One region of the Sphingobacterium sp. 40-24 genome, then DNA from elsewhere that is predicted to be linked to it. Evidence: riboswitches for the same ligand, from Rfam matches in the RefSeq annotation. Region 1 holds a riboswitch; each other region holds the start of a gene.
The links. A riboswitch is a leader RNA that binds a small molecule or an ion and turns the genes downstream of it on or off. The one in region 1 is predicted to bind S-adenosylmethionine.

Region 1 (5,755 bases):
TACAGATGCTCAATCTCCCTGAGCTGTGCCCGTTGATCAGCGATATCCTGCTCAATTAAAGATCGGTTACTATACGACAGTTCCAAATCCAAAAAAAGATTGCAAACCTCCAATTTCGTCTGCGCTGCGGCATTCTTCCAATCGATTCTGGCCAGCTCATTTTCCAATTTTTTGGACTCAATTTTCATTAGGTCCCGATGCCCATTGTAGAGGTTCAGATAAAAATCCAGGCCGCTATCGTACAAGTAATGAATGATATCATGCTGGGAAGGTTTATTTAAAAGACCCTGGTCATACACAGGCATATTACTTGCATAACTAGCAGAAGCTCTGGCGGAAATCTTGGGCAGCAACTCCATGCGTTGCTGCTGTACTGCCACCTCAGTTTCTTTGAGCTGCAAATAAGACTGCTCGATGTATTTACTGTTCTGTAGCGCTTTGTCGATCATGTCTTTCAGGGACATGCGCAAAGAATCGAGGGCGAAGGTGTCCGAAATAGCGCATACTAACAATCCCATGGTTAGTATGCCTTTTGCCCAATAGGGAGGAAAAAAGTTCACGTGTGCTATGTAATTTTTTTGCGTTGCAAACTTAGACACTTATTGGAACTTGGATTTCTTCACAAACGCCAATATGTTATGGAAAAAAGACATTTTTTCATCAATTCAAACAAAAAGACCAATATCTGCCAATAAGTCCTTACAATATCCTTTTTTACAGCACATAAAAAAGGCCTTTCAAATCGTGATTTGAAAGGCCTTTCTCGATGGTATAATAATAGATTATCCATATAAGGAATCTTCTATTGCATTCCACAGCTGGATTCTTTTTTGTAGCGCAATTTTACTGATCTCTTTCATTTCCGTCCATTTAACCTCATCGTCCTTGGCAAGATCTGTGATCATCTGCATCGCCAACGGTCCATGCTCGTCGCCGTCAAGATCAATATGGCGTTGAAAATAATAAATAAAGCTATCCAGATTGGCTGTAGGAAAGTTTGTTTTAATCTCTTCCAAAATAGAGGTAAACATTCCCGGGATAAGATCTTCGCGTCCAAATGTAAATGCTGCGGCAATTTTATGCACCTCGCCCTCAGCAATCACTTCGAATGTAAAATTCAAAAAGTCTTTGATCCGCTTGTCCAATGTGGTCGTTGCAATGACATCGAATATGTTGTTCGATTTTTTGGCTTGAGCAATAAATTTGTTGACCAGATGAAGGTCGGCACCCATGGCATCCATGGCGTCCAGATACATCTCAAAGTGGCTCAAACGGCGGCCATCAATGTATTCATCCGATTCCTCAGCCAATACAATTTCGTTGATTAGATAGCGTGTTGATGGATGCTCACTCGCAAACCAAGGTAAAGTCGTACAGGTCAATTTAATCTGTAAAGCTTTTAGTAAAGACATAAAATCCCATACAGCGTACACATGCCCTTCTGTAAAAGAACGTAGATTCTTGATCGTTTTGATCTTACGATACAAAGGGTGTTGCAATAATACCTCGCGTTCGGCAGCAATGTATTCGTTAATTTCCGCAATTCTATTCATGGCGCAAAAGTATTGTCTTATCTCTGTTTTTAAAAGTATTTTCGATGAGATTACAGTAACATGATAAATTTTTCGCCCAGCTATCCGCTTCATAACCAAATCACAGCCAACAACGCGCCTCGCTTTTGACCTCCCTATTCCTGTTGTTAGCGCTCATTTACCCTTAAAAACAAAAATATTTTTTATTATAAAAAATAATCTACTATATTTGTAGAGTATTCAGAATTGCATGATGCAATACCAACCGAGTGGAGGCACCGCGGTGGTAAATTAATACGGGTTTCGACCAAAATAAACGTCACAGAACGATTATTTTCCCAACAAGATCTGGATACAGTTTATGGTTTAATCCTTTAAATTTTTAAATTGTATGGCTACTACAACAAATCTTTACCAACACTTACTGGAAAAATTCAGTTATTACTCAACAGATGAACTGATCCAGCTCAACAATGACACGATTTTAGGACAAGGCTGGGGTTCAGCCAAAGCAACCTTTAGAACAGCTTTGATCAGTACGTTCTCCAAAAGAGGACTGGATCTTTCCAACATCATTTCCAAGGAAGACGGTTTTACCTCGGTGAAGCATGTCCCTGTACGCTTGGAACAGAATGTCCTGATTCCTTTACAGTAATCGTTATCGGCAAAAAAAGGTAGGCCTAGCCTACCCTTTTGTCAATGAGTGATGATATTTTAACGTATGATTGAGTGAATGTGCGGTCTGCCGGGCATCGTCCTGATAGGACGATAAATCTTGGCAGGCTCTGATATCTGCTACATCCACCTTGTTTCTTACTTTGCTGATGACCTGATTTAATTCCGATTTCCAGTTGCCCGGATCGCCAAAATCGTCCACCCAATTTTTGTTGATAAACCTTTTATAGTTCAAAAGCAAAATATACAATTCCTCACCACTACCGGCGCGATTGATTGACGTGCGCCAGTTCTCTAATTTTTCTTTAAAACTCATAACCAGCAATATACAAAAAAATATTTGGATTCCAAAATAGTTGCATTTGAAACGGATAAGGATAACGAGAAATAAAATGATAAAATGATTAAACCTTCGGTGAATTATCTTGGTCATAAAGGAGGGATTCAATATAAATATCATATTATAAAACAGATACATTATGGCCTTTATCCACTTAAAAAATATGCTTGTTATTTCCTTTGCATTGCTATGTATATTGGGGAAAAGTATTGCTCAACAAGGTCGTCACAATAAAAGATCTACGTCTCAGACGACGTTTCGACATGACAGAGAAAACGATTATGTCAACATAGGCAACCGGATCTTCTACAGGGATAAGATGGTCGAAGGTGTCGATGCACGATCTTTCAAAGACCTCGGCAATGCTTATGCAATAGACAACTGGAATGCCTATTATCGTGGCGTTAAGATTAAAGATGTATCGCCACATTCTTTCCAATCACTTGGTTGGGGATATGCCAAAGATAGTTGGAATGCCTATTATCGTGGCGTTAAGATTAAAGATGTCTCTGCGCCCAGCTTTAAAATACTGGATGAAGGATATGCCAAAGACAGCTGGAATGTTTATTATAGAGGCAATCAAATAAAAAATGTATCCGCCCAAAGCTTTGTTCTTCTCGGTGACGGATACAGTAAAGATAGCTGGAAAGTCTATTATTTTGGTCAAGAGATAAAGGATGCAACTGCTTTCACATTTAAATATCTGGGTAAAGGTTATGCGAAGGATAACTGGAATGAATATTATAGAGGAAAAAAATTGGAATAGAAAATAGACCACGGGATTATTCTATCGAATAATTCCAATTTCCTAATACTTTCGGTATCTCCCAGGATTCGGCTTTGGCCTTATAATCATTAAAGTGACCTTTTTCCCAGGTGGTAATATGATAACCTTTGCAGAACTTACAATAATAGGCCCTTTTGCAGGCGTCTTTACCCATCCTGTGTTTGATACGTTTACCATCCAGTTTGTTTCTCATCCGGGATCTGAACTTAAAGTGAAGCATTGCCCATTGCGCCTCAATTAAAGAAGGAAATCCAACTTTACCAGTAGCTCGGCATTTCCAGGTATTGTCCCTTACTTTTTCCATAATCTATCTATTAAAGTTTACCTAATATATTTTATTGCTCTTTTTCTATTGGCACCTGCAACATGACCCATTCCCTGATATGCTTTGCAATCTTGTCGGACACCTCAAAATAGTACCGTCCCTCAAAAGGTATTTTGAGCACGATACGCAATCGGCCCCGTTTCAGTTGCTGGCAAGCTTGGATCATATCCAAGGGTATGGCTTTATCCCGGTCAATCTTCTGTACAAATCCCTTCGTGATATTAACAACTTCCTTTAAGCTGCGCTGCTCACCACAAGTCAGATTTTCGTCCATCGCAGTTCTTAAATAAAGGCTGACTATACCATTTTTATAAGTAAAAATCCCGATATCCTTATAGGATATCTTTTGGGACAAGATTTTATTATTGAGCAGGAATACTTCCTGTTCCAGATCCATGGATCTGCACATGGTTAAATCTATTTCATCCATGGAATCCACATCTCTATCTTCCCCTGCTGTTTCCAGGATCTCTTTCAGCTCTTCGATACCCGGAGAAAGCAGCTCAATCTGCTCCTGGAGATCTCTCGTTCTTAATTCTTGCTGGAGGATAGTTTCTTTCTGTTCAAAAATTATGAGTTTTTGCCTGTGGTAAACAGCGACATAGAAATAAACTGTATAGGACATATTCAGGACCAAAATGCCGCTAAATATGACCATTAAAGGAAACAGCAGCCATTCATCCTTCGCCTGTGGATCTGGGCCAATGATCCAGAACAATAAAAGTGTCGGAAGTATGCAGCAAAAAAATAATTGCATACCGGCGCGTTTTTCGGGGTTAACCAGCCAGTTCTGCTTTTTGTCCAATATAATGATAACCAATCTTATATAAAAGAAAATAATCGCTACCATCAATACAAAAAATAGATAGCTATAGGTGACCGGCCAGTCTAAAAGCCATTCCGCCAAGGCGCCCCGATAGCCCAGATACCAACAGAATCCTCCAAAAATGAAAGATGCAATCAACTGCCAGATCCCATCGGGATACTGCACCGTCAATGTTCTATTATCCTGATATCTATTTTTGCTAAAACTTTTCATGTACAAACGACATTTTAATAACGCTATTAAAATTTACATACTTATCAGATTTATACTTTCTTCCAATCTATCTTTCACCTATTAAGTTTATCCGGCATTACATAAATTCCTAGTACTGGAGAACTTCCTTAAAAACTCCCCTGTCGAAGAAATTTTTGTTATATAAATTTAGCCAATTATTTATTAAACAATGTCCAACTCACTTAAATCAATGCCTTTGTATCGTTTTATGGCTCAAATAATTCCCCTTCCGGATGAAAATTTAACTCTTTGTTGATAGAAAATCCTCCTTCGCTGTCAGGAAATCAGCACTCATTGTAAAAAATTGGCCTTTATTGAAATGGTTGGGATATTCACTGAAATTTCATGCTATAGTGGGTAAATTTAAAGCGTAAAACTTCACTGATTATTAAACCATAAATCATGAGGACAATAAAGAAATTTAGACTGCCATTTAGCCGCAATTATGTATTTATTGCAATTGCTGTACTGATTACCTTATATGGGATTTTCTGGGCCCGGACACATAGCGAGCGCGTCTATAGCATCGGGGCAATGATCATTCTTATCCCATTTCTGGAAATGCGTGGCCAAGAACGCGTCATGCAGCTTTTCGTTATCTTTTTTGTCTGTATTCAGGTCAGCAGCATAGCACTATTTGACCGCCTTCCCTACCAGCTGCTGATCAGCTCACAACCCTTTTGGACAGCTGTAAAAAAGGGCATACCGACAGCCTTTATCATCTGCGCGATGGCACATCTGTTTTTCTGGAGAAAGACAGACCTTTTCAAACTTTATGGGATCCAATTTCCCATCATGATCATTGCATGTACCTGGTATATCCGTATGCTGCTGATCATGGCTAATTGCCAGCATATCCCAAATGCAAAAGCTGTACGCATACCCGCCATTGTTATCCAGAAATGCCCTGCTTGCTGTGACCTATACGAACTATGGTTTTCGTTCAATTATGAAGGTGAGGAAGAAAAAGTTTCGATTAATGTCAATCCCCAACTACATGAACAGACCAACGAAGGAGATTCACTCATACTTCAGA
Region 2 (5,755 bases), on a different contig from region 1:
CCATGCTGGCACTGCTTTTCTTGTTGGTGGGGTGTTTTGCTTATACACTGATTATCATCTTCAGACAAAAGAAAGTTTCGGAAATGAAGACGGATTTCATCAACAACATGACGCATGAGTTTAAAACACCTGTTGCAACAATTATGATTGCCAGTGAGTCACTTAAAGATCCAGACATCAATGCCGACCACAAGCGCGTTCAGAAATTGGCTAATATCATCTACGACGAAAATGTTAGACTCGGAAATCATATTGAACGTGTGCTCGATTTGGCAAGACTAGAAAAAGAAACGCTAAAACTCGACCAGGTAGAAGTATGCATCAATGATCTTGTTTCGGCAGTAACGGACAGTATGCAGCTACGGATGCAAAATATTGGCGGGAAATTCAGTATAGATCTTGCAGCGACCAAGGATGTTGTCGTTGGTGATGAGTTACATTTTTCCAATGTATTTTACAATCTTTTGGATAATGCCATCAAGTACAGCAAAGGAGATTTACATGTCAACATCAATTCAAAAAATGTTGGCGACACCATTGTTGTCACCATAGCCGACAATGGTATTGGGATGAGCCGGGATCACCTGCAAAAGATTTTCGACCAGTTTTACCGTATTCCAACTGGGAATGTTCATAATGTCAAAGGATTTGGCCTTGGCTTAAGTTATGTACAGGACATTCTGAGAAGGCTGAACGGAAAAATTACAGTTAAAAGTGAAAAAGATAAAGGCACGACCTTTGAAGTAATTTTGCCTATTAAAAAATAAAACGTTCCTTTTTTGTATATTTCCTCTTTAAAAAATTTCAAAGGTTGAGGAAGGCTGATTTATCAGCATCAAGGGACATTGGTGAAAATTAATATATTCATTATGCAAAAGATATTATTAGCAGAAGATGATCCTAATTTGGGGGATCTTTTAAAAGACTATCTCGAATTAAAGGGAAAATTTGACGTCACATTATGCACGGATGGAGATGAAGCGATTTCTCAATTCAAAAAAAATAACTACGACCTTTGTATTTTTGATGTCATGATGCCAAAAAAGGACGGATTTACAGTTGGACGTGAAATCAGAAAAACAAACAATACTGTTCCTATTATCTTTGCCACAGCAAAGGGGATGATGGAAGATAAGACCGAAGCCTTTGAGCTAGGAGGAGATGATTATATCACCAAGCCTTTTCGAGTGGAAGAATTATTGCTCCGCATCAATGCTTTGCTGAAACGCAGTGTTCGAGACAAAGAAGAAGAAGTGGTTGCGGATAAATTTGAAATTGGCGATTATTTCTTTGATTATACAAGTCAGCAGATTTCTTACAAAGGACAGATGCAAAAACTCTCCACGAAAGAAGCTGAACTACTCCGCTTGCTTTGCTTAAAGAAAAATGATGTGCTGACCCGGGAAGAAGCGTTGTTAAAAATATGGCATGATGATAACTATTTTACGGGTAGAAGTATGGATGTATTTCTCAGTAAACTTCGTAAATATCTAAAAGAAGATAGCAAAGTTGAAATTGTCAATGTGCACGGAAAAGGTTACAAACTTTTGGTCAGCTAAAAAAAGGGGAATGAAAAATATAGTCATTCCCCTTTTTATGCTACACACGTATTCAAGCGTGACTTACTCGAATTCGTGGATGAAAATAAAAGAACAAAACAATTTCATCCTTAGTAGAATATAAAAAATTGACGCACTTTTATAAAAAATTTGCATTTCAAAAAGAAATGTTCTAACTTAGCGTCGCTTATAGAGAAAGGCAGAGGGAATAGACCCGATGAAGCCTTAGCAACCTGTCCCTTGACAAGGTGCTAAATTCTACCCTACTTGATATGGGAATGATAAGCCGAAGTCACCAAATTCTAGTGTGTCCTTCTCTCTCTAGCAAGAAATATAGTTGAAAAAGAAATATTAAAAACATTCATTATGTTATTGACTAACAATTTAGGTTACCCTCGTGTGGGCGCGTTCCGCGAATTGAAAAAAGCCAATGAGGCCTATTGGGCTAAAAAATCTTCTGTTGAGGAATTATTGGACACAGCAAAAAAAATTCGTGAAGGCAATTGGAAAACACAAAAAGATGCTGGAATAGATTTGATCCCTTCCAATGATTTCTCTTTTTACGATCAAGTATTGGATTTAACCCTCACTGTTGGTGCAATTCCTGCTCGCTACCATTCTTTATTGAATAAAGTAGACAACAATTACAGTTTAGATCTATATTTTGCCATGGCGCGCGGTTTCCAACAAGAAGGAATCGACGTGACTGCAATGGAAATGACCAAGTGGTTGGATACGAACTACCACTACATGGTACCAGAATTCACAAAAGATCAAGAATTCAAATTGACTTCCGAAAAATTCTTAAATGAATACAACGAAGCAAAAGCATTGGGCATCGATACTAAACCAGTTCTATTAGGTCCTATTACATACCTTTTGATCGGTAAAGAAAAAGAAGCTGGCTTCGACCGTATCGATTTATTGGATAAACTTATTCCAGTATATGAGCAAATACTAGCTAAATTAGCTGATGCTGGTGCACAATATGTTCAGATTGACGAGCCTTTCTTAGCATTGGATTTAGATGCTAAAGTAAAAGCTTTATATCAACCTACTTTCGAAAAATTAGCTGCAGCAGCAAAAAATATCAAATTAATCGCAACGACTTACTTCGAAGCTTTAAAAGACAACGAAGATATCGCAGTTAACCTACCTATCCATGCTTTACATTTGGATCTGGTACGCGGTGAAAACCAATTGGATACGGTATTGGCTAAAGTTCCTGCTTCATTAACATTATCTTTAGGTATTGTTGAAGGCCGTAACATCTGGAAAAATGATTACGAAAAATCATTGGTTAAAATCAAACAGGCTGTTGATGCATTAGGAAAAGACCGTGTATGGGTAGCTCCTTCTTCATCTTTGTTGCACGTTCCTTTTGACTTAGACAATGAACACAATGAACAATCGCTACCAGCTGAAGTAAAAAACTGGTTAGCATTTGCTAAACAAAAATTAGCTGAAGTAAAAGACTTAGCCGTACTAGCGGAGGGAGAAGTTGATGCTGAAACAGCAAAACGCTTCGAAGCGAACAAAGCGGCTGCTGAAAGCCGTCGTACCTCTCCATTGATCCACAAACCAGAGGTTAAAACACGTACAAGCAATATTACTGATGACGATGCAAAACGCACTTCAGCATTTGCAGACCGTAAAGCAGCGCAACAAGCGAAATTCAACTTACCGGCGTTCCCGACCACAACTATCGGTTCATTCCCACAAACGAAAGATGTTCGTAAATGGAGAGCAGATCTGAAAAAGGGTGCTATTACGCAGGCAGAATACGATAAAGCAATCGCAGAAGAAACAGAAAACACCATCCGTCTTCAAGAGCAATTGGATATCGACGTATTAGTACACGGCGAATTCGAACGTAATGACATGGTTGAATACTTCGGTGAACAATTGGCTGGTTACGCTTTCACACAAAATGGTTGGGTACAATCTTACGGTTCACGTTGTGTAAAACCTCCGATTATCTATGGTGACGTATACCGTCCTGAAGATATGACTGTCCGTTGGTCTTCATATGCACAATCATTGACAAATCGTCCGGTTAAAGGTATGTTGACTGGTCCTGTAACAATCTTACAATGGTCTTTCGTACGTAACGATCAACCGCGCTCAACAACGACTTACCAAATTGCATTGGCGATCTTGGATGAAGTACAAGCCTTGGAAAAAGCAGGTATCAAAATCATACAAATCGATGAACCAGCTATCCGTGAAGGATTACCGTTACGTAAAGCTGATCAAAAAGATTACTTGAACTGGGCAGTACGTGCTTTCCGTGTCTCTTCATCAAATGTTGAAGACGATACACAGATTCACACACACATGTGTTATTCTGAGTTCAATAATGTGATCGAAGATATCGCTGCAATGGATGCCGACGTTATCACGATTGAGACTTCACGTTCTCAAATGAAATTATTGAATGCTTTCGCCGGTGATTTCAAATATCCAAATGATATTGGTCCAGGTGTTTATGACATTCACTCACCACGTGTTCCAAGCAAAGATGAGATGGTAGATCTATTGCGCAAAGCAAAAGCAGTAGTTCCAGCAGAACAACTTTGGGTTAATCCTGACTGTGGTTTGAAAACTCGTGCTTGGCCAGAAACCAAAGCGGCTTTAGAGTCTATGGTTGAGGCTGCGAAAATCTTAAGAGCAGAATAATTCTTAAACTATATTGATAAAGCCCTAGCTGAAATTTCAGCTAGGGCTTCTTTATTGGACTTCGTTCAAAATAAAAACTGTTATACGAATAAGGTGAGATTATTTTCGGCTGTTCTTCCGTTCTTTCTTGTTTTCCTTTTCGTTCCCGTTCTTAATTTCCTGTTTTCCTTTAATCCGATCTTCAATCGCCTTCAGGTTTGACGAAAAATCGAGGTCAACATTTTCAAGTTTAGCCTTTTTTAACGCCTTCAATGCCTTTTTGTATTTTCTCATTTTTTCAAATAGCAGTGCTTTCTTGATCCAGATTCCTGTCAAGGGCATGGCCGGAAGTGTCAAAGCAAATTTGATCGTCTTTTTTGCAGCTTCATACTCCCCCATATCAATCAATGTCTGAATGAAATAAGGATATACTTCCAGTGCCTGCACATTATGCACCAAAGCTTCCTGGAAATACCTTTTTGCCTGCTCATAGTCCAATAGCTGTTCGGCATGAACTCTTCCCATCAAACACAGCGCCATTGTATTGGACTCATCATAGGATAGCGCATAGGATAAGGATTCCATGGTCTCCTCCAAATACATCGGATAGTTATCCAGCGCCTGAAGGACATATTTATTTACTGAATTCATAAAATTTTCTAAAACATAACATTCATATCCAGCTTTCACGATAACTTTGAAAGTAACTGGATTTTTAAAACTCCTGAATAAGCTAAGCATATTGGAAAAGTGGACTACCATTTCGAGCGCCACGTTTTAGCCAATATCAACCTAGGTTACTTAACGTATTAAGAAGAAGATTAGGAAAGGGCCGTATTCCGAAGAATATTCCCGAGAATCTTCTCTGTGGACGAAGCGGGATTTTCTAATATTGCAAACATATTCTTCCGTTTTTATTAATTACTCTATTGAATTGCAAAGATTCAAAATATTTACCAAATTCCAAAAACTTTTGATTATTAATCTGTTATATTGTTCAGCACGATATTGGCATATTATTGTCGCATCAATTTCACTAAAATTCAACGACTATTTCCCCATCTTTGAACTATGGAAAGTCAATCAGCTAATCAATTAATCAAACTAGCAAGAAAACGTAAGGGACTAACGCAGCAGGAACTCGCCGATCAAGCGGGGGTATCGCTAAGAACAGTGCAACGCATAGAAAAAGGCACGGAAGAAATCAGTGGATTTAGTCTCAAACAGATCAGTCAAATTTTGGAAATACCATTAGAACAACTCATTATGCCAAATGTAAATCAAATCAGTATCGACAACAATCAAACAGGAAGTATTAAAGCGCTATATTTAGCATCGCTCACCTTTTTGGTCAATCCATTATTAGGGCTATTGGTCCCAGCAATTATGGGTTATACGAAACAAAACAAAGACGCCTTATACAGTAAGCACCTAAAAAAAATAATTATAATACACGCTGTTGGACTATTTTTTCTCGGAAGTTTCATAGTCTATATCATTATTGCAGATTTTTTTAAAATTGCACTACCGTCTTTTTT
Region 3 (5,755 bases), on a different contig from region 1:
GTCGGTATCAATTTGATCTTGAGGTTCTTTTCTTTCGCAAAACGAATATCTTGCTGTCCCAATTTATCAATACCAATATTGAACACATCTTCTGGTTTGACATAGATACCGTACGCATGCGAAGCAACAATACATACCTTAAATTTGGGGTCAAATCCACCTACATCCAGCGTTGGATCTGTTTCTGCAAAACCAAGTTCTTGTGCTTTCTTTAAAGCATCTGTATATTGCTGATTTTCGTTGAAAACTTTAGATAAAATGTAGTTGGAAGATCCATTAAAAATACCGCTGACAGAATGCAGTAATTCATTGTCATAGTATTCTTCTAAATTCCGTATAATGGGAATACTTCCGCAAACGGCACCTTCATATAATAAACTGGTCCCGTATTCATGTTGGATATCAACCAGCTCTTCCAAATGGCTGGCAATCATTTTTTTATTGGCAGATACCACATTTTTCCCCGATTTCAAAGCACGAACAGTTAGTTGGTATGCTGCTTCGGCATCATCGATTAGTTCGACAACAGTATTAATTTCTGGGTCACCTAAAATTGTTTCGGCATCGGTAGAAAATAAATCTGCTGGTAGCGAGCGTTTTTTATCTCCGTTTTTAATGACAAATTTCTTGATCTCCAGATTAAGATCTTTGGTTTTGATGATATCGTAAAGACCTTGGCCTACGACACCAAACCCAAACATCCCTATTGTTAATTTATTACTCATATCTCTTCTTAAATTCTCTTATATATTATTTACTCTCTTATACTAATTCGTTTATGTATTCTTTTTGTTCCCGCAGAAAGCTGCTAATGATTTTTGTGAGTTTTTTTGTTTCGATCAAAAAGCCATCGTGGCCATAGGTCGATTCAATCTCTTGATAATGGGCATTGGGAACATGTTGCGCGATGAATTGTTGCTCTTGTGGCGGAAACAACAAATCTGTATTAACGCTCAGGACTAAAGTTGGACAATCAATGCTCGCCAAAGCAGATTCAATAGATCGTCTTCCCCGACCTAAATTGTGGCTGTCCATTGCTTTGGTCAGGAAGTAATAGCTGTACGCATTATAGCGTTTCACCAATTTTTCACCTTGATAGTTCTGATAGGAGGATGCTTTATAATGATCGAGTTTTTCGTTATCATCTTCCTTTTGCGTGTTGGCATACGTTGTATAGTTGCGGTAAGACAACAGTGCCATAGCGCGTGCAACTTTCAATCCTTTAGCTCCACCATCAGGGTGATTGGCGTAAAAGGTTCGATCAGTTGTAATGGCCAGACGTTGACTTTCATTGAATGCAATACCCCATGGTGAGTGGACGGCATTTGTTCCAACCACGATGAGATGGTTGATGGCTATACTGTGCGATACGGCCCATTCCAATGCTTGTTGACCGCCTAATGACCCCCCGATAAGGATCTCTATTTGTTTGATTTCCAGGTGGTCCGCAAGGACTTGATGTGCGTGAACCAAATCCCTCACTGTGAATTCGGGGAAAGATAGGTAATAGGGTTGTCCGGTTGCTGGGTTTACAGATAGCGGATTACTGCTATTATATGCTGATCCTATGACATTGGCACAAATAATATAATAATCGTTTGCATCAAACAACTCACCTGTTCCAAAAAGACCGGACCACCAATCCAGCACATCTGCATTGGCCGTTAATGCATGGCAAACCCAGATCACATTGCTGCGATCTGCGTTGGGTTTGCCAAATGTTTCATAACTGATTTGTAAATCAGTAAGCTCTCTTCCATTTTCAAATACAAAAGGCTCCGGGTGCAGATATATATGCTTACTCATTTTACGTTTAAGTTTTAAGCCGAAAAAATCTGATTATTTAATTTTATCAAAAGCTTGTTGTAAATCAGCTTTGATATCATCAATATGCTCTATTCCTACAGAAAGACGTAATAAGCCTTTGAAGACTCCGGCATTGGCTTGATCTTCATCACTCAATTGTTGATGGGTTGTAGCTGCTGGATGAATAATCAATGACTTCGTATCACCAACATTGGCCAAATGACTGATCAATTCTAAGCTGTCGATAAAGCTATTGGCCTTTTGCGCTGCGTCACCTTTAAGCTGGAAAGAAAGTACCGCGCCATAGCCATTTTTAAGGTATTTTTGTGCGTTAGCGAAGCTCGGAGAGCTTTTTAATCCCGGATAGTTTACTTTTTCTACCTGTGGATGCGCCTCAAGCCATTTTGCGACCTCTAAAGTGTTGTCTACATGGCGTTGCACCCGCAAAGACAAGGTTTCAAGTCCTTGTAATAATAAAAATGAATTGAAAGGGGAGAGTGCTGGTCCGAAATCCCGGAGCCCTTCCACACGCGCCCGAATGGCAAATTGAATATTTCCGAATGGTCCGCTTTCACCGAAAACTTCGGAAAACACTAAACCATGATAGCCTTCAGATGGTTCGGAAAATTGCGGGTATTTTCCATTGCCCCAATTGTAGTTTCCGCCGTCGACGATGACACCGCCAATGCTTGTGCCATGTCCACCGATCCATTTAGTTGCCGATTCAACAACCACATTTGCACCATACTCCAGAGGTTTAAATAAATAACCTCCGGCTCCAAAAGTATTGTCAACGATTAATGGTAATTCATATTTTTTTGCTACAGCAGCAATTTTTTCAAAGTCGGGAATATTGAAACTTGGGTTTCCGATTGTTTCAACATAGATTGCTTTTGTTTTATCATCAATGAGCGCTTCAATTTTATCGGCTTCGGCATCTGTTGCAAAACGAGCTTCGATGCCTAGGCGCTTAAAAGAAACTTTAAACTGGTTGAATGTACCGCCGTATAAGTTGGATCCCGCAACAAAATTGTCACCACTTTCCAAAATATTATTTAAAGCTATAAACTGTGCCGCCTGGCCGGATGCAACAGCAACAGCTGCAACTCCACCTTCCAGTGCCGCAATACGTTGTTCGAAAACATCCGTAGTAGGGTTCATAATCCGTGTATAAATATTACCGAACTGCTTTAATGCAAATAAGTTTGCGCCGTGTTCGGCATTTTCAAATACAAAAGATGTTGTTTGATATATAGGAACTGCTCTAGATCCCGTAGTAGGGTCAGCGACTTGGCCAGCGTGAACCTGAAGAGTTTCGAATTTTAAATTTTTGTTTGAAGACATAATATATCAGATTTTAAGGGTTCAAAAAGAAATTGCAAAGTAAAAAGAGAAGCATACACACCTCCTTGAAGGGGCTGTTAAATCTTTATCCAAGAAAACGGAAATGATTTTTAACAAGCATGGAAGTGCATATGCATACGCATTCGCATTCGCATCGATACAATTGTACGATGGGTTACACTTTCGCTTATCGTGCGGTTCACTTGTGTTGAACCTGAATTTTTAATGGACTTCAGTAATTTAATAATCATTGTCTTATGTCATTTATATGCTCCAAAACGATATTGTTTTGGACAGGAATTGGCACCTTTTCAAACAAATTGAAGGTTGCCAGTGGGTCATTGAGCCAGTCTCTCGCCACTTCTTTATAAATCAAGACCTACTGATGAAGGGAGGTGTTGATTAGAAATCTTCTTTCGAAGACGACACAAATATAAACTCTTTTTTTATTAAAGCAAAAGAAATGGTATTTTTTAGTTAAAGGAATTTTGAATAACATGCCGATTGGCATCGCATATCTTCCGATGAAACCGCAAAAGTAACTGTCAATCGGGTATTATGATTTCTTTAAATTGATCCGTTCTGCAGTTTGATTTAAATCTGTTAGGAGAGGTTTAAGCGCATCGATTCTACTATGGATATCATAGGCGAGGTGGCGATTCGTCTTTTTGTTTAACGATAGCGAGAGGCCCACCAAATGGGAATTGACCTGATATGCGAGTGCCTGAAAATGGTGAATATGTGACCAATCCATCCATTTGTGCTCGGGTTCTTTTTTCATTTGATTAATGGCGTCTGAAAACAGGGCCATGGCGGTCTGCGCCTTTTTACGAGCCAGTCGTATATCAAACGAACTTTGTCTTTCGTCCGACAGACGGTTATTGATGATCTGGAAATAATGCGCGTTGTAAAGGGATACCTCTTTTGCCAGCTGAACCATGCCTGTGCTCTGGCGTACAGGTATCAAGAAATAACCCGCTATAGCCAAGAATGCTCCAATCAGTGTGAAAAGTATTCGGCTGCCTAAAATGAGATTGATGTTGCCTTCGAACAGATTGAGTGCAATCACAATTCCCAAGGTAATGAAGATGACACTGACCATATAGTTAGATCGGTTGAACAAAAAGAATCCAAAAAGACCCAATGCAGCTATGGTTAGGAGTGCTGGAAGAAAATGAATAGAAATTAAGCAGAACACACCAACTATAATACCCGAGAATGTACCGACAATACGTTCTATATTACGGGTTTTTGTCATTGAAAATGCTGGCCTGGCAACAATAGCGATCGTCAGTAAGATCCAATAGGTATATTTAAAATCCAAAAATAAAATACCGATCAATGCACCTGTTCCAAAAAGAAGAGCCATCCGAACCGCAAATCGAAAAAGCGGATTATTCAGATGGAGTTTACTTTTTAGATCAGCGAGATTACGTAATGGTCGACTGATAAATTGTTGGTACTCGCTGGTGTCAATCTTATCCTGAATTTCCTGATTTTGATAAAAAGCGACCTGGATTCTGTTGAGTACATCAATAATTGCTTCGATGTTGCTTATGATCGAACATAATATACCTTTTGCTGGATCGGCCTGTTGTTCTTGAATTTCTTTTAAATCCCGTAAGAGGGCATTAATTTTAAAGTTATTATGGTATAATTGATGTGCATACCGGAACCTCTTGTTGGGTTGTGAAAAGCTATCGATTTCTAACGCTAATAATTTGATTGTGTGACGAATTATGGGAAGGCTGCCCGTGTCTGCAAGATTTTTGCGAATTGCATCGTAGTCATGATCAAGCGCAATAATTAACTCATGGAGGTCAATTAATCCATAAACCTGACTGAGCCAATAATTGCTTTTATGCCACTGTTGGCTTATGATTTTTTTTTCTCGAAACAGAAGAGACCTGATTTGTTCCTGCTGTTCGCTGATCTGGCCATGAATTTTTCCTACGCGACTGTACGTAATATTCAAAGGAATATCGGGATCGTAAGACTGTGATCGTATCAATAGAAATTGGGACAATCCATGAAAGCCGTTAGCCATGGCATGTTTTAAAGAGCGATAAGGTTGTATATAGGCTTGTAAAAGGCTAAAAAAGTAATATATTATGGAACCTGTTGTAATCTGTAAGCCAACCGCAAATGGGTGTTGTGGGGCCATTCCGATCACAAAACTCATGAGAATCAATGTCATGTTTCCAATTGCAGCATAGCGGGCTCCAAAAATGCCGTATAAGGTGCATATAAAACCGGCTGCCGCTAGCACGATAACCAAGGGCCAATGATAGGGAAATACAATAGCTGTAAACAATGATGCAACAAAGAAGGTGGGAATACATATCAGAGCTGAAGAAAGTTTATCTTTTCTGTTGCCAGGAGGATCGGTGAGTGTTGTTAACAACGATCCGACACCGATTCCGATAGCCGTGCTCGCTTGCGCTCCCAATAAATAGATCGCCAAACTTGGCAAAATACTGATGGCAACATTACGTAATGCGTCTCCAGCATGCTCGCCATGCATAAATCGTAGCATAAGGATATAAATACGGTAGAGTCTTTTCTTCAATGATACAGTGCTCATGAATCAGTTTACTAATTTTCG
Region 4 (5,755 bases), on a different contig from region 1:
GTTCCAATTTTCATTTTTTGCTATTTTCTTTTCCGCATACGCTATAATCCAGTCAAGTAAGTCGGGGCGTTCATCCAGCAATTGATTAAGCATGACTGTTAAGTCATTTTTCACTTTATTGACATTCATTTCAATCTTATAAGCTGCATCAAGATTGAGTTCATAAGTAAATGCACGAATGACTTTTTGGGAAAAACCATCAATTGTACTTATGGTAAAATGACTATAGTCATGTAGGATACGACGGTAGACACGGTAAGCTTTCTCTTGTATTAGATGCGGGTTCCAATCTGGCTGTTGCTCGAGAAGAAGCTTTCTGAAATCTTCAATTTTAGGGCTACGATCGCCTGTTGCCAAGCCATGGAGTACCGAAAGGATACGTTCCTTCATCTCAGCGGTTGCCTTATTGGTAAATGTGACCGCCAAAATCTCCTTATAGCTATTCTCGTTGGATAGTAGGAGTGTGAGATAGTGTAAAGTTAAGCTAAAGGTTTTTCCTGAACCGGCCGAAGCTTTGAGTATTTTTAATGGCGCAACAGATTTCATAGAATGAAGGTAGAAAGTAAAAAGTGAATTGGCAAAAATGTCAGTGACTATTTCGAAGACATAGGACGCAAACAATTCATCCTTTTACATTTGGTAAAATAGCTTTTTTTTGAAAGTGTCTTATTTTATTGGCCAGAAAGAACCTTCAGTTTGCTATCATTGCTGTTGGTATCTGCGAAGTCATGAAAGTTTTGAAGAAAAGGGCTATTTTGTACACTGATTTTTTGAAAGACTTGTTTCACCTACAGTATGGTAAGAGCAAAATCTTAACGTGCGTAGGACGTGTTTAACCTGAAAGTGGTTACTGAAAGAAGCTAACCCTGTCGTTTTCAGTGAAGTTTTATTAAATTATAACGCTGATTAAAAAAAAATAACTATCTTTGCATCCCCTCTAGTATGAAGCTCGGGGGATATGTTGAATACATAAAATAAAATTAAAAAATGGCAACTAAAATCAGATTGCAAAGACACGGTAAAAAAGGACGTCCTTTTTACCACGTAGTCGTAGCGGATTCTCGCGCTCCACGTGACGGTAAATTCATCGAACGTATTGGTTCTTACAACCCAAACACAAATCCAGCAACTATCGTTTTGGATTTTGAAAAAGCTTTGGATTGGATGAATAAAGGTGCTCAACCAACTGACACTGCTCGCGCTATCCTTTCTTACAAAGGTGTTCTTTACAAAAAACACTTGCAAGGTGGTGTGAAAAAAGGTGCTTTTGATGAAGCTGCTGCTGAAGCTAAATTTACAGCTTGGACTGACGCTCAAGAAGCTAGAATCTCTGGTAAAAAAGATGGTTTAGCACAAACTAAAGCTGAAGCTAAAAAAGCTGCTTTAGTGGCTGAAGCTAAGAAAAAAGAAGAAAAAGCTGCTGCTGTAGCTGCTAAAAATGCTCCTGTAGCAGAAGAAACTGCTGCTGAAGAGACTGAAGCTCCTGCATCAGAAGAAACTGAAGGTTAATTCTTTCATAAAGTATTCGAGAAAGCCGACTCAATCTTGAGCCGGCTTTTTTTGAAACAGCCAATAGGCTAATCGTTTGCCAAATCATGTCTCACAGCTAATCGCCAAATAAGAAAAATATGACTATTGATCAATGCTTTTACATCGGTTACATCAGTAAAACAAGAGGTCTTAAAGGAGAAGTACAACTGTTTTTTGAATTCGAAGAATACGAGAGTTTGGATATCGATGTTGTCTTTGTAGAAGTGGACAAAAAGCTTGTTCCTTATTTTGTTGATGCCATTAAATTTCAAAAAAATAGCACTGCTTATGTAACATTTGAGGATGTGGATCATATCGATAAGGCTCAGGTACTCGTTCGTAAAAAGCTATATCTTTCCAATGATAAAATGCCCGAGCGAGACCCGGATGATTTTAGATATACTGATTTAATCGGATTTTTAGTGATCGATGAAAACCATGGCGAACTGGGGCAAATAACAGATGTTCAGGAATTCCCACAACAATTTGTCGCCACAGTAGATATGGATGGCAAAGAACTGATGTTTCCGCTGTCCGACGATTTGATCTTAGGAATTGATGGCGAAGAGGAGATCATTGAAGTTGAATTGCCTGAGGGATTGGTCGATCTGTATAAGGAATAGACATATCCCCAAGCTTATTCAATTGAATATCCTATACTTACTATTGCAGTAATTTCTTATCTTGGTCCTTATATATTAATATTACTATTGGCCATAATTATTAATTGATTTTGAAACCGTTATTACTGCTGTTATTCACACTCTCATTGTCTTCGTGTACTTTCTTTGGGAAGAAAAAGGAGTTTCCTGAAGGTAACTACCAAATGATATTGGGCTATCCAAATGATGAGTATCATAAATTAAAAAGAGAATCTCCCCAAAATGTGGAGGCAGATACCTATGGTAATGATCCTATTCTATACCGATCCTTTCTTTCGCTTCATGATAAGGACCAGTTTGTCATGGCGATTGATGATATCTTACTCTTTGGTAAGTACAAATTTGACGGTGATAGATTAGAATTGACGGATGAGAAAAAAGGTAGTGTCGCTTTGGATATTGTTAAAATAAAAAAAGATTTTGTTCAGCTGAGAGGTGATTTTTCACAGTTTAGCTCAGCACGTATACCCACTAGTGAAAGACTTTATATCAACTTTGTGTTAGATAAAACCCTTATCCGGGAAACGCCCAGTAAATTTGATAGCCAAGTGAATTTATGGCGAAATGCTCCGGTAAAATCAGAAAGTGAAAAGGAGATAAAAGCGAGGGCCTTGAATTTCGTAGATTATTCTATCGCTTATTTCCAACACATATCAAGCTCTGGCACCCATCACGATTATCGAATGGATGGTGTCGAATCACCAATTATTTATGCCGAGAATGGCATTGTGCTCAAGGCATGGGCAGATGTTCCTGATTCTTGGAAGGAATTATTTTACAACGAAAAAGAGGCATTAGTCGCCTATCACTATTTATTTGACGGATTTAAATATGGATCGAAAGAGGAGTACCATGTTAAAGGACTCTTATTGGTCACATTTTATCTCAAAAATTTACGAAATTCTTTGGCAGCTAATCTTTAGCCAATGTTCTTGTGGCATAGTCAATCTCTTCGCTGTCTATGATCCTCGATCGTTAATTCTACTGGTTTTTCTAGGTCTTTAACTATTGGTATGGTGAAGAATCCTGTCGTTGCATGGATACAAAGCTAAAGTGACGTTGAAACATCGTTTATTGAAGTCTTTTTGCTGCTATTTTTGCCTTTTCGAAAAATAATTTTTGTCTTTTGATTTTTTAAAACGATATTAGCAACGCTTATAGAGAAAGGCCGAGGGACTAGACCCGTTGAAGCCTTAGCAACCTGTATTGTTCAAGGTGCTAAATTCTACCCTACTCCATGTGGGAAAGATAAGTTACATGTAGATAAACGATTCCTCGACGTGTGCGTTTCGATGTAAGCCAACCAAACTAAAAACAGTTTTTTAATGAAGATTATCGATCATATCCAGAATGCCAAAGGAAAAACATTGTTTTCTTTTGAGCTATTGCCACCGGCGAAAGGGCAGGGCATCCAAAGTATTTTTAAAACCATGGATGAACTGATGGAGTTTAAACCTCCTTTTATCGACGTCACCTACCATCGGGAAGATTATATCTATAAAGAGCATGCGAGTGGATTACTGGAACGTGTTTCCTATCGTAAACGTCCTGGGACAGTGGCGATATGTGCGGCCATCATGAATAAATATAAAGTGGATGCGGTGCCACATTTGATATGTGGGGGTTTTACAAAAGAGGAAACTGAAAATGCATTGATCGATTTGAACTTCCTGGGGATAGATAACGTTTTGGTGTTGCGGGGTGATGCACGTAAGGGCGATGCCGATTTTATACCAACCGATGGTGGACATGCTTTTGCAACAGACCTATTGGAACAGGTAACCGATATGAATAAAGGAAAGTATCTGCATGAAGACATTATCACGTCGGAAAAGACTGATTTTTGCATCGGAGTAGCCGGGTATCCCGAAAAGCATTTTGAATCTCCAAATTTCAATACTGACTTTAAATATCTGAAACAAAAAGTCGATATGGGAGCAGAGTTTATTGTGACTCAGATGTTCTTTAATGTTGAAAAATACAAGGAATTTGTAACAAAATGTAGGGACAATGGAATCCATGTGCCCATTATTCCGGGATTAAAACCACTGACAACAAAAAAGCAATTGGTGACCTTGCCAAGAATTTTTCATTTAGATATTCCAGAGGAACTGAGTGACGCTGTCGCGGCATGTAAAACGAATGCCGACGTCAGACAGGTAGGTGAAGAGTGGTTGGTACAACAGTGTCAGGAGCTGATTAAATTTGGCGCTCCGGTATTACATTTTTATACGATGAGTAATCCTGGTCCAACAAAGAAGATTGTTGAAAAACTAGCCTAACTCATAAAATGATAAAAAAGGGAGCAGATAAGCTCCCTTTTTTATGATAATTCATTGTGAAAGCCTGAAATAGGTTGAAAGTCTCGGCAGCGTGGTTTAGGTCGATCTCTATATTCAGTGTTGAATAGCCTGTTTACAGTCAGGTACTGGTGTTAAATAGTGTTAATTCGTGTGTCGGAGTCAGGATAACTTTTTAACTTAAAGTGCTAAAAAGGATTTTAACAATAGACCAATTGACCTTATGACGTACAATAGATTAAATTCTCTACTCGGTTTTGCTTGCGGACTAATTGCCACCTGTGTATATATCGCTACAGTTGAAAAGACGGTAAGCTGGTGGGATTGCGGTGAATTTATAGCCTGTGCCTATAAATTGGAGGTGGCACATCAACCGGGAGCACCATTGTTTCTTCTTATTCAGAATATATTTTCTAATCTCGCTTTAGGGAATAAGGGGCAGATCGCCTATTGGATGAATATAGGTTCTGCAGTTTGCAGTGGAATTACTGTTACCTTTTTATTTTGGACAATAACCGCCATTGCTAAAAAGCTACTCAACAAAGACAAACAAGCTTCTTTGTCAACCTACCTGCAGATCTTCGGCGCAGGAGTTGTCGGTGCAATGGCATTTAGTTTCAGCGATTCATTTTGGTATTCGGCAGTAGAATCTGAAGTTTATGCAATGTCTTCCTTATGTACAGCAGTTGTATTTTGGGCAATTTTAAAGTGGGAAGTCCGTGCAGATGAAGACGGTAGCGATCGTTGGCTGGTTTTTATTGCTTTTGTTATGGGGCTTTCGATCGGAGTGCATCTATTAAATCTTTTAGCAATCCCGGCTATCGCGATGGTTGTTTATTTCCGAAGAGCGCGACAGGTTAATGCGAAAGGGACAATAAAAGCTTTCCTCGTCGGAGTGCTGATCTTGGGGGCCGTTTTGTGGGGAATTATTCAATGGTTAGTCGGTCTAGCGGCTAAAGTGGATCTCGTATTTGTGAACTCATTGGGAATGGGATTTGGTACCGGAATTTTTTTCTCGTGCCTATTATTGGGGGGATTGATAATTTACGGTCTATATTATTCCTATAAAAAGCAGAAATATACACTCAATACAGCCTTGCTGGTTCTTTGTTTTGTTTTATTTGGATACAGTTCCTACACCATGGTCATGATCCGTGGGAAAGCAAATCCATCCTTGAACAATAATGCGCCGGATAATGTATTTTCTTTTTTAGGATATTTGAGCCGTGAACAATATATACGGGAACCGTTACTCAAAGGACC

Region 2: linked by a shared signal. The riboswitch ahead of metE (5-methyltetrahydropteroyltriglutamate--homocysteine S-methyltransferase) and the one ahead of BGP15_RS14205 (5-oxoprolinase) in region 1 are both predicted to bind S-adenosylmethionine.
Region 3: linked by a shared signal. The riboswitch ahead of BGP15_RS05855 (O-acetylhomoserine aminocarboxypropyltransferase/cysteine synthase family protein) and the one ahead of BGP15_RS14205 (5-oxoprolinase) in region 1 are both predicted to bind S-adenosylmethionine.
Region 4: linked by a shared signal. The riboswitch ahead of BGP15_RS07615 (methylenetetrahydrofolate reductase) and the one ahead of BGP15_RS14205 (5-oxoprolinase) in region 1 are both predicted to bind S-adenosylmethionine.

Annotation. Positions count from the first base shown of each region.
Region 1 covers NZ_MKWH01000036.1:2,444-8,198, reverse strand. Annotated here, with positions in the region: gene BGP15_RS14215 (TolC family protein) at 1-518, opposite strand, end outside; gene BGP15_RS14210 (DUF3050 domain-containing protein) at 783-1,553, opposite strand; SAM-I-IV-variant riboswitch at 1,764-1,857, shown strand; gene BGP15_RS14205 (5-oxoprolinase) at 1,924-2,187, shown strand; gene BGP15_RS14200 (hypothetical protein) at 2,218-2,523, opposite strand; gene BGP15_RS14195 (DKNYY domain-containing protein) at 2,687-3,313, shown strand; gene BGP15_RS14190 (hypothetical protein) at 3,330-3,638, opposite strand; gene BGP15_RS14185 (hypothetical protein) at 3,670-4,698, opposite strand; gene BGP15_RS14180 (hypothetical protein) at 5,122-5,755, shown strand, end outside.
Region 2 covers NZ_MKWH01000055.1:209,459-215,213, reverse strand. Annotated here, with positions in the region: gene BGP15_RS20240 (sensor histidine kinase) at 1-767, shown strand, start outside; gene BGP15_RS20235 (response regulator transcription factor) at 870-1,559, shown strand; SAM riboswitch class I at 1,744-1,847, shown strand; gene metE (5-methyltetrahydropteroyltriglutamate--homocysteine S-methyltransferase) at 1,926-4,238, shown strand; gene BGP15_RS20225 (hypothetical protein) at 4,338-4,868, opposite strand; gene BGP15_RS20220 (helix-turn-helix domain-containing protein) at 5,289-5,755, shown strand, end outside.
Region 3 covers NZ_MKWH01000017.1:2,918-8,672, reverse strand. Annotated here, with positions in the region: gene BGP15_RS05865 (homoserine dehydrogenase) at 1-725, opposite strand, end outside; gene BGP15_RS05860 (homoserine O-acetyltransferase family protein) at 763-1,806, opposite strand; gene BGP15_RS05855 (O-acetylhomoserine aminocarboxypropyltransferase/cysteine synthase family protein) at 1,840-3,150, opposite strand; SAM riboswitch class I at 3,412-3,524, opposite strand; gene BGP15_RS05850 (FUSC family protein) at 3,707-5,734, opposite strand.
Region 4 covers NZ_MKWH01000021.1:175,500-181,254, reverse strand. Annotated here, with positions in the region: gene BGP15_RS07635 (UvrD-helicase domain-containing protein) at 1-546, opposite strand, end outside; gene BGP15_RS07630 (30S ribosomal protein S16) at 988-1,509, shown strand; gene rimM (ribosome maturation factor RimM) at 1,629-2,153, shown strand; gene BGP15_RS07620 (hypothetical protein) at 2,264-3,115, shown strand; SAM riboswitch class I at 3,345-3,447, shown strand; gene BGP15_RS07615 (methylenetetrahydrofolate reductase) at 3,518-4,474, shown strand; gene BGP15_RS07610 (glycosyltransferase family 117 protein) at 4,716-5,755, shown strand, end outside.